2 regions of the Inquilinus sp. OTU3971 genome follow, and region 2 is predicted to be linked to the other one. Evidence: predicted binding sites of a transcription regulator. Region 2 holds the regulator's gene; the other holds the start of a gene.
The links. Region 2 encodes LexA, which represses DNA repair genes until DNA is damaged. Its sites were predicted from a motif close to ATGTTCTANTTTGGTTC; they were not measured.

Region 1 (7,258 bases), on a different contig from region 2:
GCGGGGGCGGGCCTGGTGGCCGGGGTCGAGTGCTACCTGGTCGGTGCCGCGGGCCAGGACCGGCAGCTGGTCGGTCCAGTCGACGAAGCGCTCGGCCACGACATGGATCACCTGGTGCTCGCCCTCGCCCACCTTCTGCACCCGGCCCTCGCAGGCCAGCAGGCGGCCGGCATAGACGGCGCGGCGGTACTGCTCCGACACATGCGACCAGACCACGATGTTGGCGGCGCCGCTCTCATCCTCGACGGTGACGAAGATGGTGTCGTTGGCGGTCTGCGGCCGCTGCCGGAACAGCACGATGCCGGCGACGCGGATGCGGGCGCCGTCGCGGGTCTCGTCGTCGCGCAGGCTGCGGGCCGGGACGATGCCGAGCCTGGCGAGCGCTGGGCGCAGCAGCGCCAGCGGATGGCGGGTCAGCGACAGGCCGGTGGTGGCGTAGTCCTCCAGCACCTCCAGCCCCGGCGGCAGGGGCGGCAGCTCGGCCGCCTCCTCCTCGAACAAGGCCAGCTGGGCCGGGCGGGCGGCGAACAGCGGCAGGGCCTCGCCCTCCATCCCGGCCACGGCCCACAGCCCCTGCTGCCGGTCGAGCCCCATCGAGCCGAAGGCGGCGGCCTCGGCCAACCGGTTCAGGGCGCGGGACGAGACGCCGGCGCGGCGCACCAGCTCGGCCGGCGAGGCATAGCCGGCGCCGCGCGTCTTCACGATCTCTTCGCCCTCATCCTTGCTCAGCCCCTTCACCAGCCGCAGGCCGAGGCGCACGGCGTGGTCCTGGCCGCCGGTCGGCTCCAGGGTGCAGTCCCAGTCGCTGCGATTGACGTCGACCGGGCGGATTTCGACGCCGTGCTCGCGCGCGTCGCGCACCAGCTGGGCCGGGGCGTAGAAGCCCATCGGCTGGGAGTTGATCAGGGCGCAGCAGAACACCTCGGGGTGGCGGTGCTTGACCCAGGCGCTCTCATAGACCAGCAGCGCGAAGGAGGCGGCATGCGCCTCGGGGAAGCCGTAGCTGCCGAAGCCCTTGATCTGGTTGAAGCAGCGCTCGGCGAAGTCGCGCTCATAGCCGTTGGCGATCATGCCGTCGATGAAGCGCCGCTCGTAGCGGTGGATCGTGCCCTCGTTGCGGAAGGTGGCCATGGCCCGGCGCAGCCGGTCGGATTCGCTGGGCGAGAAGCCGGCGGCGACGCTGGCCAGTTTCATGCCCTGCTCCTGGAACAGCGGCACGCCGAGCGTCTTCTTCAGCACCCCTTCGACCTCCGGCTTCGGATAGGTCGCCTCCTCGATGCCGTCGCGGCGGCGCAGATAGGGATGCACCATGTCGCCCTGGATCGGCCCCGGCCGGACGATCGCCACCTCGATCACCAGGTCATAGAACTTCTTCGGCTTCAGCCGCGGCAGCATCGATTGCTGGGCCCGGGATTCGACCTGGAACACGCCGATCGAATCGGCGCGGCTCAGCATCTCGTAGACCTCGGGGTCCTCGCGCGGCGTCATGCCGAGGGCGAGCGGCTCTGGGTACCGCTCCGGATAGTGCCGGTTCATCAGGTCGAAGCAGCGCTTCAGCGCGGTGAGCATGCCCAGCGCCAGCACGTCGACCTTGAGCATGCCGACGGCGTCGAGGTCGTCCTTGTCCCAGCAGATGACGGTGCGGTCGTCCATCGCCGCATTCTCGATCGGCACCATCTCGTCCAGCCGCCTGCGGGCGAAGACGAAGCCGCCGGTGTGCTGGCTGAGATGGCGGGGGAAGCCCATCAGCTCGACCGCGAGCTCCAGCGCCAGCCGCAGCCGGGGATCGGCCGGGTCCAGCCCGGCCTCGCGCACCTGCTTTTCGTCCAGGCCGTTCATGCTCCAGCCCCAGACCGAGCCGGTCAGGGCGCCGATCATGTCCTCCGACAGGCCCATCGCCTTGCCGACGTCGCGCACCGCGGCCCGGGTGCGGTAGCAGATCACGGTGGCCGTCAGCGCGGTGCGGTGGCGGCCGAACTTGTCATAGATGTGCTGGATCACCTCCTCGCGCCGCTCATGCTCGAAATCGACATCGATGTCGGGCGGCTCGTTGCGCTCCTCGCTGACGAAGCGCTCGAACAGCAGGTCCATCTGCACCGGGTCGATGGCGGTGATGCCGAGGCAGTAGCAGACGACGCTGTTCGCCGCCGAGCCGCGGCCTTGGTTCAGGATGCCCTCCCTCGTGGCGTAGGCGACGATATCGGCCACGGTCAGGAAGAAGGGGGCGTAGTCGCGCCGGCCGATCAGGTCGAGCTCGCGGTCGATCTGGGCCTGCACCGTCTCGGGCACGCCACCGGGATAGCGCCGGGCCGCGCCCTCCCGGGTCAGCTGCTCCAGCCGCTCCTGCGCCGAAACGCCGTCCGGCGTGATCTCCTCAGGGTATTCGTAGCCCAGCTCGTCCAGGCTGAAACGGCAGCGCTCGGCGATCTCGACCGTCCGCTCCAGCGCCTCCGGGTGGTCGCGGAACAGCCGCGCCATCTCCTCGGGCGACTTCAGGTGCCGTTCGGCATTGGCCTCCAGCCGCCAGCCGGCGTCGTCGATGGTGCAGTGCTCGCGGATGCAGGTGACGACATCCTGCAGCCGCCGCCGCTCCGGCACGTGGTACAGCACGTCGTTGGTGGCGACCAGCGGCACCCGCACCCGCCGCGCCAGCTCTGCCAGCTCGGCCAGGCGCCGGGCATCGTCGCCGCGGTAGCGGTGGCTGGCGGCCAGGAACAGGCGCTTCGGCGCCTCGGCCCTCAGGCGGGCCAGATGGTCGGCGAAGGCGTCGTCGATCCGGTCGGGCGGCAGCGCCACCAGGATCTGCCCGTCCAGCCAGGGCGGCAGGTCGGCGAAGGACAGGTCGCACTGCCCCTTCTTGGCCCGCCGGTTGCCGATGGTCAGCAGCCGGCACAGCCGGCCATAGGCGGCGCGGTCGGTCGGGTAGCACAAGAGGCTCGGCGCGTCGGCCAGGTCCAGCCGGCAGCCGACGATGTAGGGGATGCGGCTGGCCTTCTGCCGGTCCTCGTCGCGGTTGGCGATGACATGGCCGCGCACGATCCCGGCCAGGGAGTTGCGGTCGGTCACGGCGATGGCCGACAGGCCCAGCAGGATCGCCGTCTCCACCAGCTCCTCCGGATGCGACCCGCCGCGCAGGAAGGAGAAGTTGGTGGTGACCTGGAGTTCGGCGTAGGCGGTCATGGGGCCGTTTCCCGCCGGCGGATAGCCTTGCCAAGGGGAGGGGGACTAAAACCGTGCCGAGTCCGTGAGATCAGCCCGGCCATCAGTCGAACATCCCGTGCAGGAACCAGCGCGGCGGTCGGTCGGGCAGATACGGACCGGCGCGGTAGACCCAGAAGCGGCGGCCGGTCTCGTCCTCCACCCGGTAATAGTCGCGGATCATGTCGGGCTCGGCCCGGTCCTGCGGCCGGGCCCGGCGCCACCATTCATAGGCGATGCGCTCCGGCCCGTCGGCGCGGCGCACGCGATGGGTCGCGCCGGCCCAGCGGAACTGGGTCGGCGGGTCGTCCGGGACCTGGGCGATCGCCTCGATCGGCTCCGGCCGGCGCAGCAGGCGCAAGGGGCGCACCCAGCCGGTCGGCCAGGGTTTCGCCCGGTCCGGCGCCAATGGCGGGCGGGCGGCGACGCAGCGCTCGGGCAGGTGGCTCTCAACCGCGGCGGGGCGCCAGATCCGGTCGAAGCCGATGCGGTTGCCGACGATGTCGACGAATCCCGCCAGTGATTCGACCATGGTCGAATCACAACTTCTAGAATCTCCGCCGATCCCGGTCCCTTCGCCCTCCAGCTTGCTCAGCCCCGACTGACGGCCGCCGACCGGGGCGACGCGATCGGCGCGCAGGGTCGCCACCTCGACCCCGAAGCCGGGATCGACCCGGTCCAGCCGGTCGGCCAGCAGGCGCCCGACCCGGGCCGGGTCGCGCACCGGCAGGGCGGTGCGGATGGCGATGGTCTGGCAACGGCTGTCGACCCGGTGGAAGGCCGCGGTGAACTGGGCCGCGCCCATCATCCGCGCCTCCAGCCGGGCGCAGAGATCGGCGGCCAGCGCGGCGATGGCGCGCTGCAGGTCCTCCGCCGTGCCGATCGGCTCGGCGAAGGCCAGGCGGGCGAACCAGGGCGTCGGCGGGCGGCGGAAGCCGACCGTCTCCTCGGCCCGGCCCAGCGCCTGGTCCAGCCGCAGCAGCGGGCCGGCGCCGAAGCGGCGGGCCAGGCCGGGGCGCGGCGCCGCCAGCAGCTCGCCGATCCGGGTCAGGCCGATCCGCTGCAGCGCCTTCGCGGCCTCCTCGTCCAGCCGCAGCGCCGCGGTGGGCAGGGGCGCCAGGGCCGCGCGTTCGGCACCGTCGGGCAGGATCCGCCGGTCGGCCCGGTCGTGATGGGCCAGCGCCCAGGCGGCGCCGAAGCTGCCGGCGACGGCGATGCGGGCGGGCAGGCCCCAGCGCTCCAGCCGCCCGGCCAGATCGGCCACCAGCTCGTCCTCGCCGCCCCAGAGATGGGCGCAGCCGGTGATGTCGAGCCACAGCCCGTCGGGCGGGCAGGGGGCCACGGCGGGGCTGTAGCGGCCGGCCCAGCGCACCAGCCGGGCCAGGGCCCGGGCGTCGGCGGCGTGGTCGGCGGGGATCAGGGCCAGCGCCGGCAGCACGGCGCGGGCGTCGGTCGCCTTCTGCCGCGGCCGGATGCCGGCGGCCCAGCCGCGGTCGTCCACCGCCACCACCTGGCGCCGCTGCTCGACGGTCTCGACGATCGCGACCGGCTCAGCCGGCCAGGCGTCGGGGGGTGTCGACAGTCTCAGTCGCGTGATCGGCCAGTTCGGCAACCACAGCGAGACGATCCGTCCCATCCTCGGTCTCCACGATCCAGCGGCCGGGCTGGCCGCCGCGGCTGTGGGTCAGGGCCAGCTCCCAGCGCGCCGGCCCGACCCAGGCGGCGGTGCCGCCACTCGGCGCCGGGGCCACGGTCCAACGCGTCACCGCCGCGCTGGCGCCGGCCCGGACGATGCCGTCGCGCCCGGCGCGCGGCGCGATCGGCCGGCGCTGCAGCAGCAGGGCAGTGATGCCGCGGGCCTCGCAGGCCAGCTGCAGCCGCCGCTCGGCCAGCAGGTCGGTGCGCGCCGCCTCGGCCAGCACGGCGCCGAAGCCCTCGGTGCGCAACGCCTCCTCCGCCACTGCCAGCACGCCGGTCTCGTCGCGCGGCCGGACCAGGATCAGACGGTCCGGCGCCAGGCCCAGCGCGGCCAGGGCCGGCGGGTACAAATCGTCGGCCGCGGCGCACCACAGCACCGGCCCGCGCCGCTGCAGCCGGGCCAGCAGCCGCGCGGCGAAGCCGGTGGCCGCCGCCCCGGCGGGGTCGCCGCCGGCGACCCGATGCAGGCGGCCGAGCGGCAGCCCGCCGCGCGGCAGGCGGTCATCGATCGGGGGCAGGGCGAGCGGCAGGACTCCCGGATCCTCGACGGCGGATCCGTATCGGTTCAGTCGCTCGCGCAGGGCGGCGAGGGCAGACATTGGCAGGGCATGATGTTCCGTATTTGTTCCAATATGAAGCCACCACGCCGCCGCAGAGTCAAGCCGAGTCGAGCCGGCCGGGGTCCGAGCAGCCTGCAGCCAGGTCGGGATGCGCGGGTCAGGCTGCGGGGGTTTTGGAGCCGGTCCCCGGCAGGAACAGCCGGACCGGGCGGATCTCATAGCCGCCGACACCCGGATTCGCCTGCTCCAGTTCCTGGGCGATGGCGACCGCCTCGTCCTGCGAGTCGCAGTCGACCACGTAGAAGCCGAGCATCTGCTCCTTGGTCTCGGCATAGGGGCCGTCGATCACCAGCGGCGGCTGGTGGCCCTTCATCAGCGTGGTCGCGGTGCTGGTGAAGGCCAGCCGCGCAGCGGGGCCGAGCTTGCCTTCCGCGGCCAGCCGCTTGTGGACGATTTCGAGCCGGGCCATGACCGCGTCGTCCTCCTCCTGCGTCCAGGCACCGAGGACCTCTTCCGAGTTGTAGCAAAGAATGGCGTAGAGCATCCGGGCCTCCCCTCCCGCGTCCGGGCGGGAGTATGCCTGCGCTCTGTTAAAATCCCTATGCCGTGATGCCGGCGGCGATCAGGGCATCGGCTGCACGACCACGGCGCCGGGGGCCACGGTCACGGCGGTGCCGTTGGACGCCGGCAGATAGGCGCTGGTCATGACGTCGAGCTTGTCGGCGCGGATCGTCTCCAGCGTCTGGCACAGCGACCATTTCGCGGTCGGGCCGGAAATGGTGACGCGGTCGCCGATCCGGACCGGAACCGGCTTGCCCTGGATCGACACCTCGCTGCCGTCGTCGCGGCGCAGCACGGTGCAGGGCCGGCCGACCTCGAGCGTGCCGGTGTAGACGACCGTGACCTCGTCATGCCAGGCGCTGGACACCTTCGGGAAATCATAGGGCGGGATCTGCGCCTGCTGTCCGGCGGTCTGGCAGGCGCCCAGCAGGGCGGCCGCGGCGAGTGCGATGAAGAGGGTCGGCGAGGGGCGATGACGATTCGACAACACGCTCTCTCTTTCTCGTTTTGGCGGCGGAATCATTTCTTCCAATACTGTTCTTCCATACAGGCGAAGCGGGGCCGCCGTCCAGAACACGTTCGAAGCGAACGTTCCGGACCAACGGTGGGTTATTTCAGACCGGATTGCGGAGACTTTGTGACCCGGAATGTCCTAACCGCCCGTATCGTCTGACAAAATCGGTGGAGAATGCCGCCGAACCGTCACGGTTCGGCGGTTTCCTTTTACCCGGGTTGATTGTATGCCCTTGGGGCCCTGATGCGGCCCAATATGGTTTCGAGAGGGGCCGGGCCGCACGCTCTCTGGAGTCTGCAGGATGTCAAAGGCCGATCAGCACAAGGCCGAAATCGTCGATGGTGTCGTGGCCCTGGCCAAGCAGCGGCTCGACCCGGCGAAGGGAGGAATGGCCGAGCGGTTCACCCGCCTGTATTTCCGCAACGTGCCGCCGCACGACGTGCTGCGCGAGGGCACCGACACCCTCTACAGCGTCGCCCTCGGCCTGCTGCAGTTCGGCGGCGAGCGCCGCAAGGGCGAGGTCAAGATCCGGATCTTCAATCCGGTCTATGACGATTACGGCTGGCGCAGCCCGCACACCGTGATCGAGATCATCAACGACGACATGCCGTTCCTGGTCGATTCGGTGACCGCGGCGATGTCCGAGCTCGGCCTGACCGTGCATCTGGTGGTGCACCCGATCCTGGCCGTGACCCGCGACGCCCAGGGCAGGCTGACCGATGTGCAG
Region 2 (7,258 bases):
CAAGGCCGGCATCTGCATGGACCTGATCCGGGCCGCCGCCGGAAAGGTGCCGGTGTTCGGCGTTTGCCTCGGCCACCAGGCGATCGGCCAGGTCTTCGGCGGCCGGATCGTCCGGGCACCGGAGCCGATGCACGGCAAGATCAGCCCGGTGCACCACCATGGCGGCGGCGTGCTGGCCGGGCTGCCGGACAATTTCGAGGCCACCCGCTACCACTCGCTGACCATCGCGCCCGAGAGCATGCCCGACAGCCTGGAGGCCACGGCCTGGACCGCGGACGGGGTGATCATGGCGCTGCGGCACAAGACCCTGCCGATCCATGGCGTGCAGTTCCATCCGGAGAGCATCGCCTCGCAATACGGCCACAAGATCCTGCAGAACTTCCTGGCCATCGCCGAGCGGCGGAACGCGGCATGACGACCGAGATGCGACCCTTCATCGCCAAGGCCGCGCTGGGCCAGCCGCTGGACGCCGCCACCGCCCGTGCCGCCTTCGAGATCATCATGTCCGGCGAGGCGACGCCGGCGCAGATCGGCGGCTTCCTGATGGCGCTGCGCGTCCGCGGTGAGACGCCGGAGGAGATCGCCGCCGCCGCCCGGGTGATGCGCGACAAGGCCGTGACCATCGACGCGCCGGACGGCGCCATCGACTGCTGCGGCACCGGCGGCGACAATTCCGGCTCCTTCAACGTCTCGACCGCCGTCTCCTTCGTCCTGGCCGGCGCCGGCGTGCCGGTGGCCAAGCACGGCAACCGCGCCGCCTCCAGCCTGACCGGCGCAGCGAACGTGCTGACCGAGCTCGGCGTCAATGTCGAGGCGCCGCCGGAGGTGATGCGCGAGGCGCTGTGGGAGGCCCAGATCGGCTTCCTGTTCGCGCCGCTGTATCACAGCGCCATGCGCCATGTCGGCCCGGCGCGGCAGGAGCTGGGCACCCGCACCATCTTCAACCTGCTCGGGCCCCTGGCCAACCCGGCCGGGGTGAAGCGCCAGCTGCTCGGCGTCTTCGCCGAGGCCTGGGTCGAGCCGGTGGCCCAGGCGCTGAACCAGCTGGGCAGCGAGACCGCCTGGGTGGTGCATGGCAGCGACGGCCTCGACGAGATGACCACCACCGGCCCGACCGCGGTGGCGGAGCTGCGTGGTGGCCAGATCCGGCGCCTGACCGTGACGCCGGAAGATGCCGGGCTGCGCCGCGCGGTCCCGGAGGACCTCAAGGGCGGCGATCCGGCGACCAACGCCGCCGCCCTGCGCGCCGTGCTGGGCGGGGCGCACGGCGCCTATCGCGACATCGTGCTGCTGAATGCCGCAGCCTGCTTCATCGTCGCCGACCGGGTCTCTACACTGCCCGACGGCGCCGCCCTCGCGGCCCGCATCATCGACGACGGCTCGGCCGCCCATGTCCTCGAGCGGCTGGCCCGGATCACGAGCCAGGGAACGGCATGAGCGACACCCTCACCCGCATCGTCGCCGACAAGCGCCGGCACATCGAGGCCCGCAAGGCGGCGGTGCCCGCGGCGGAGATCGGCCGCTTGGCCGACCGGGCCGCGCCGCCGCGCGGCTTCGTCGCGGCGCTGCGCCGGGCCCAGGCGGAAGGCCGCTACGGCCTGATCGCCGAGATCAAGAAGGCCTCGCCGTCGAAGGGGCTGATCCGCCCGGATTTCGACCCGCCCGCCCTCGCCCGCGCCTATCGCGACGGCGGCGCCAGCTGCCTGTCGGTGCTGACCGACATGCCTTACTTCCAGGGCGCCGACGAATACCTGACCGCCGCCCGCAACGCCGTCGAGCTGCCGGTGCTGCGCAAGGACTTCATGGTCGACCCCTATCAGGTCGTCGAGGCCCGGGCGCTGGGCGCCGACTGCATCCTCTTGATCATGGCGGCGCTGGACGACGCCACCGCCCGCGAGCTGGAGCAGGCGGCGATCGACGCCGGCATGGACGTGCTGGTCGAGGTGCATGACGCGGCCGAGCTGGACCGGGCGCTGAAACTGCGCTCGCCGCTGCTCGGCATCAACAACCGCAACCTCAAGACCCTGCAGGTCGACCTCGCCACCACGGAGGCTCTGGCGGCCCATGTGCCGGGCGACCGGTTGCTGGTCTCCGAGAGCGGCCTGTTCACGCCAACCGACCTGGCCCGGATGGCCCGCGCCGGCGCCACCACCTTCCTGATCGGCGAAAGCCTGATGCGGCACGACGACGTCGCCGCCGCCACCCGTGCGCTGCTGACGCCGGACGCGAGATCCTCGGCGGCATGACCGGCGAGCTGACCCATTTCGATTCGGCCGGCCAGGCGCGCATGGTCGACGTCTCCGCCAAGGAGGCGACGGTGCGGGTGGCGCGGGCCGGCTGCCGGGTGGAGATGAAGCCGGAGACGCTGGCGCTGATCGCTTCCGGCGGCCATGCCAAGGGCGACGTGCTGGGCATCGCCCGCATCGCCGGCATCATGGCCGCCAAGCGCACGTCCGACCTGATCCCGCTGTGCCACCCGCTGCCGCTGTCCAGCGTCGAGCTGGCGCTGCGCTGCGATGCCGAGCACAGCCGGGTCGAGATCGAGGCCACGGTCAAGGTCACCCACCGCACCGGGGTGGAGATGGAGGCGCTGACCGCCGCCTCGGTCGCCGCCCTGACCGTCTACGACATGTGCAAGGCGGTCGACCGCGGCATGGTCGTGACCGACCTGCGGCTGCTGCACAAATCCGGCGGGCGGTCAGGCACTTACGAGGCCCAGACATGATCCCGGTCGCCGAGGCCCGCGCCCGCATCCTCGCCGCCTTCGCCGCCCTGCCGGCCGAGACCGTGCCCCTGCCCGCCGGGCTGGGCCGGATCCTGGCCGAGCCAGTGGCGGCGCGGCTGACCCAGCCGCCGCTCGACGTCTCGGCCATGGATGGCTGGGCGGTGCGGGCCGCCGATGTCGCGACCGTCCCGGCGACGCTGCGGCGGATCGGTGAGGTCCCGGCCGGCGGCCGCTTCGAGGGCGCGGTCGGCCCGGGCCAATGCGTCCGCATCTTCACCGGCGCGCCGCTGCCGGACGGCGCCGATGCCGTGGTGCTGCAGGAGGACACCGACGCCGACGGCGACCGGGTCACGGTGCGCGAGGGCGTCGCCGCCGGCCGCCATGTGCGCAAGGCCGGGCTGGATTTCCGCACCGGCGACGTGCTGCTGCAGCCGGGCCGGCGCCTGACCGCGCGCGACATCGGCATCGCCGCCTCGACCAACCATCCCTGGCTGCATGTGCGCCGCCGGCCGCGCGTGGCGGTGCTGGCGACCGGCGACGAGATCGTGCTGCCGGGCGAGGCGCTGGGGCCGAGCCAGATCGTCAGCTCCAACTCCCATGCCCTGGCCGCGCTGATCCGCAGCTGCGGCGGCGAGCCGGTCGATCTCGGCATCGCCCGCGACAATGCCGACTCCCTGGCGGCGCTGGCCGCCGGCGCCCGCGGTGCCGACCTGATCGTCACCACCGGCGGCGCCTCGGTCGGCGAGCATGACCTGATCCGCTCGGTGCTCGGCGAGCGCGGCCTGGCGCTCGACTTCTGGACCATCGCCATGCGGCCGGGCAAGCCGCTGATGTTCGGCCGGCTCGGCGACACGCCGTTGCTCGGCCTGCCCGGCAACCCGGTCTCGACCATGGTCTGCGGCTGGCTGTTCCTGCGCCCGGTGCTGTGGGCCCTGCAGGGGGCCGAGGCGCCGGAGAACCGCGTCGCCGCGACACTGGGCCGCGACCTGCCGGCCAATGACCGGCGCGAAGATTACCTGCGGGCGCGGATCGAACGGACAGATTCCGGTTATGTCGCCACTCCGTTCCCGACCCAGGACAGCTCGATGCTGTCGCTGCTGGCCGCGGCCGACGGGCTGGTGATCCGCCCGCCCCATGCGCCGGCCGCGGCGCGCGGCGAGCCGGTCGAGGCGGTGCTGTTCGGCGACGGGATCTGACCCGGCGATCGTTACAAGGAAGTAAAGAACCGAGAGTGCCGCAGTTAGGCGCTTGTGTTTTTGTTTTGTTCCTCCTAATGTTCTCTCCAGGGATTCGGCCGCGCCGCGGCCCCTGCCAACGGAGGATGCCTTGCTGACGCGAAAGCAACAGGAGTTGTTGTTGTTCGTTCACCGCCGTCTGGAGGCGGACGGCGTCAGTCCTTCCTTCGACGAGATGAAGGACGCGCTGGCCCTGAAGTCGAAATCGGGCATCCATCGACTGATCACCGGGCTCGAGGAGCGCGGTTTTATTCGGCGGCTGCCGCATCGGGCCCGGGCGCTGGAGGTGCTCAAGCTGCCGGATTGCCTGAAGTCGGACGCGCCGGCCGGGTCGCCGGCCGAGGATGACAACGTTGTCCCCTTCCGGCCCGTGCGCTCCGACGTCGCCCTGCCCGGCCGCAAGCTGGAGCGCGCCGATCTCAGCAACCCCGAGCTCGGCGTCCGCCTGCCGCTCTACGGCCGGATCGCCGCCGGCATGCCGATCGAGGCGCTGCGCGACCATTCCAACTATGCCGAGGTGCCGGCCTCGCTGCTTGGCCCGGGTGAGCACTACGCCCTGGAGGTCGCCGGCGACAGCATGGTCGAGGCCGGGATCCTGGACGGCGACACCGTCATCATCAAGCGCTGCGACGCGGCCGATCCCGGCGTCATCGTCGTCGCCCTGGTCGACGACAACGAGGTGACGCTGAAGCGGCTGCGCAAGAAGGGCGCCTCGATCGGGCTGGAGGCCGCCAACTCCGCCTATGAGACCCGCTACCTGCCCTCCGATCGCGTCCGCATCCAGGGGCGACTGATCGGGCTGCTGCGGACCTATTCGTAAGCCCTTGCGCGCCCTCTCCGGGCGGATCGTGACCGCGTGAGGCGCTCCAACAGCGGCCGGCCCGGGCACCGGGCAACCGGTGCCGAGCGGGCCACGGCGCAACAGGTCGCGGAAGCGGCCGGCGTGTCGATCTCCGCCGTCTCCCGCACCTTCACCAAGGATGCCAGCGTCTCGCCCCGGATGCGGGCCCGCGTCCTGGCGGCGGCGGAGGCGCTGGGCTACCGCCCCAACCGGCTGGCGCGCAGCCTGATGACCGGCCGGACCGAGCTGGTCGGGCTGGTCTCGAGCCATTTCGCCAACCCCGCCTTCATGGACGTGTTCGACCTGTTCACGCGGGAGCTGCAGCGCCGTGGGCTGCGGCCGCTGATCGCCAACCTGTCGGAGGATGGCGGCGCCGACTCCGCCCTCGACATGATGCTGCAATACAGCGTCGATGCGGTGCTGATCGCCACCTCCGCGCCGCCGGAGGGCTTCGCCGATTCCTGCGCCCGCGCCGGGCTGCCGGTGGTGCATGTGTTCGGCCGGGCGGAGGCGGCTGTGCCGGCGGTGACGGTCGACAATGTCGCGGGCGGGCGGCTGGTCGCCGAGGCGATGCTGGCGCGCGGCCTGCAGCAATTGGCCTTCCTCGGCGGGGCCGGGACCGATTCGTCGTCGATCGACCGCGCCGCGGGTTTTTTGAGCGGGCTGGAAGCGGCAGGTCTGCGGCCCCTGGCCGTGGAGTTCGCCGGCGACTATTCGCATGAGCATGGCCGCAGCGGCATGCACGCCCTGCTCGACCGGCATCGGCCGCAGGCGGTGTTCTGCGGCGACGACATCCTGGCGCTCGGCGCCTTCGACGCCTGCCGCGAGCGCGGCCTCGCCGTGCCACAGGAGATCGGCATCGTCGGCTTCGACGACATGACGCTGGCCGCCTGGCCCGCCTATCGCCTGACCACGGTCCGCCAGCCGATGGCCGAGATGGTGCGCCACGCCATCGACCAGATCGCCGCCCGCCTGGCCGATCCCGACCACCCGATCCAGGGCCGGCTGTTCGACATCCGCCTGGTCGAGCGCGACAGCCTCTAGGCGCCGGTCCGCAGCCCTTCCAGAGACCGCCTCAGCTGCCGGGCGCAGGCCTCCAACGGAGCCGCGTCCTGTTGCGCCTTGGCCTGGGCCATCGCCCCGGAATAGGCGGCGACGACGAAGGCCGCCAGCTCGTCGGCGTCCGCTTCGGCCAGGTGGCCGGCCGCCTGGTCGGCCCGCAGCCTCGCGGCAATCGCCGCCCGCCAGGCCTCGAACACCACCTGCATCGCGGTGCGGAACTCCGGATCGGCCAGGGAAAGCTCCAGCGCCAGGTTGTTCAGCGGGCAGCCGGAGACGGCGCCGCGCCGCCGCAGCCCCGCTGCGATCCGGTCGAACACGCCGGCGATGCCGTCGATCGCGTCCGGCGCCGAGCGGACCGGCTCGATCCAGGTCTCATCCACCTCCCCCGCCACCCGGTCGCGGATCACGGCGAGGCCGAGCGCCTTTTTGGTCGGGAAATGGTGGTACAGCGCCCCGCCGGTCACCCCGGCCTCGCGCATCAGCTCATGCATGCCGGTGGCCTGGTAGCCGCGGGATTGGAACGCCTCCGCCGCCACATCCAGCAGGCGCCGGCGCATGCCCTCGGGGTCGTAGCTGCGCTTTCGCCTGATCTCGCTCTCGGTCATGTCCCACTGTAGCATATTGACTCAACCGGACAATCAGTCTGTTCTTGAACCGGACAACCGGTCTGTTTTGATGGAGGAAAGGCACTCATGCAAAGCGAGACCTTCAGCCCGATCGTGGAGCTGCGGCGCTACACGCTGCATCCGGGGCAGCGCGATGTGCTGATTGCGCTGTTCGACCGCGAGTTCGTCGAGACGCAGGAGGCGGTCGGGATCGACGTCATCGGCCAGTTCCGCGACCTCGACGCGCCCGACCATTTCGTCTGGCTGCGCGGCTTCCCGGACCTGCGGTCGCGGACCGAGTCGCTGCGCGCCTTCTATGGCGGGCCGGTGTGGCAGACGCATCGCAGCGCCGCCAACGCCACCATGATCGATTCGGACGACGTGCTGCTGCTGCGGCCGGCACATCCGGATTCGGGCTTCCGGCTCGGCCGCGACCGCCCCGCCCCGGAGAGCAACGGGGCCTCGAACGGGATCATCGTGGCCACCACCTGGCATCTTCAGCCATCGGCCGAAGCAAGGTTTCCGGAGGTATTCGAGGCCATCCTAGCACCGATGCTAAGCGATGCCGGCGTGCCGATCCTGGCGAACTTCGTGTCCGAGCATGGCGAGAACGGCTTCCCGGCCCTGCCGGTGCGCGAGGACGCACATGTCTTTGTCTGGTTCTCCCGCTTCCCGGACCGGGCCACCCATGAGCGCCACGCCGTAACTCCCGGCGTCGCCGAGGCGCTGCGGCCGTACCTGGCCCGGCCGCCGGAGGTCGCCCTGCTGTCACCGACCACACGGTCGCGGT

Region 1: AAHM41_RS32925 (ImuA family protein) is a predicted target of LexA. The motif match lies at 5,508-5,524, and genes of this name have one in related genera.

Annotation. Positions count from the first base shown of each region.
Region 1 covers NZ_JASATH010000193.1:4,776-12,033, reverse strand. The annotation lists gene AAHM41_RS32935 (error-prone DNA polymerase) at 1-3,180, opposite strand, end outside; gene AAHM41_RS32930 (Y-family DNA polymerase) at 3,263-4,834, opposite strand; gene AAHM41_RS32925 (ImuA family protein) at 4,749-5,495, opposite strand; gene AAHM41_RS32920 (YciI family protein) at 5,614-6,000, opposite strand; gene AAHM41_RS32915 (DUF5818 domain-containing protein) at 6,079-6,504, opposite strand; gene AAHM41_RS32910 (NAD-glutamate dehydrogenase) at 6,833-7,258, shown strand, end outside.
Region 2 covers NZ_JASATH010000112.1:18,852-26,109, forward strand. The annotation lists gene AAHM41_RS24855 (anthranilate synthase component II) at 1-415, shown strand, start outside; gene trpD (anthranilate phosphoribosyltransferase) at 412-1,437, shown strand; gene trpC (indole-3-glycerol phosphate synthase TrpC) at 1,434-2,246, shown strand; gene moaC (cyclic pyranopterin monophosphate synthase MoaC) at 2,243-2,725, shown strand; gene AAHM41_RS24875 (molybdopterin molybdotransferase MoeA) at 2,722-3,921, shown strand; gene lexA (transcriptional repressor LexA) at 4,052-4,780, shown strand; gene AAHM41_RS24885 (LacI family DNA-binding transcriptional regulator) at 4,817-5,845, shown strand; gene AAHM41_RS24890 (TetR/AcrR family transcriptional regulator) at 5,842-6,468, opposite strand; gene AAHM41_RS24895 (NIPSNAP family protein) at 6,556-7,258, shown strand, end outside.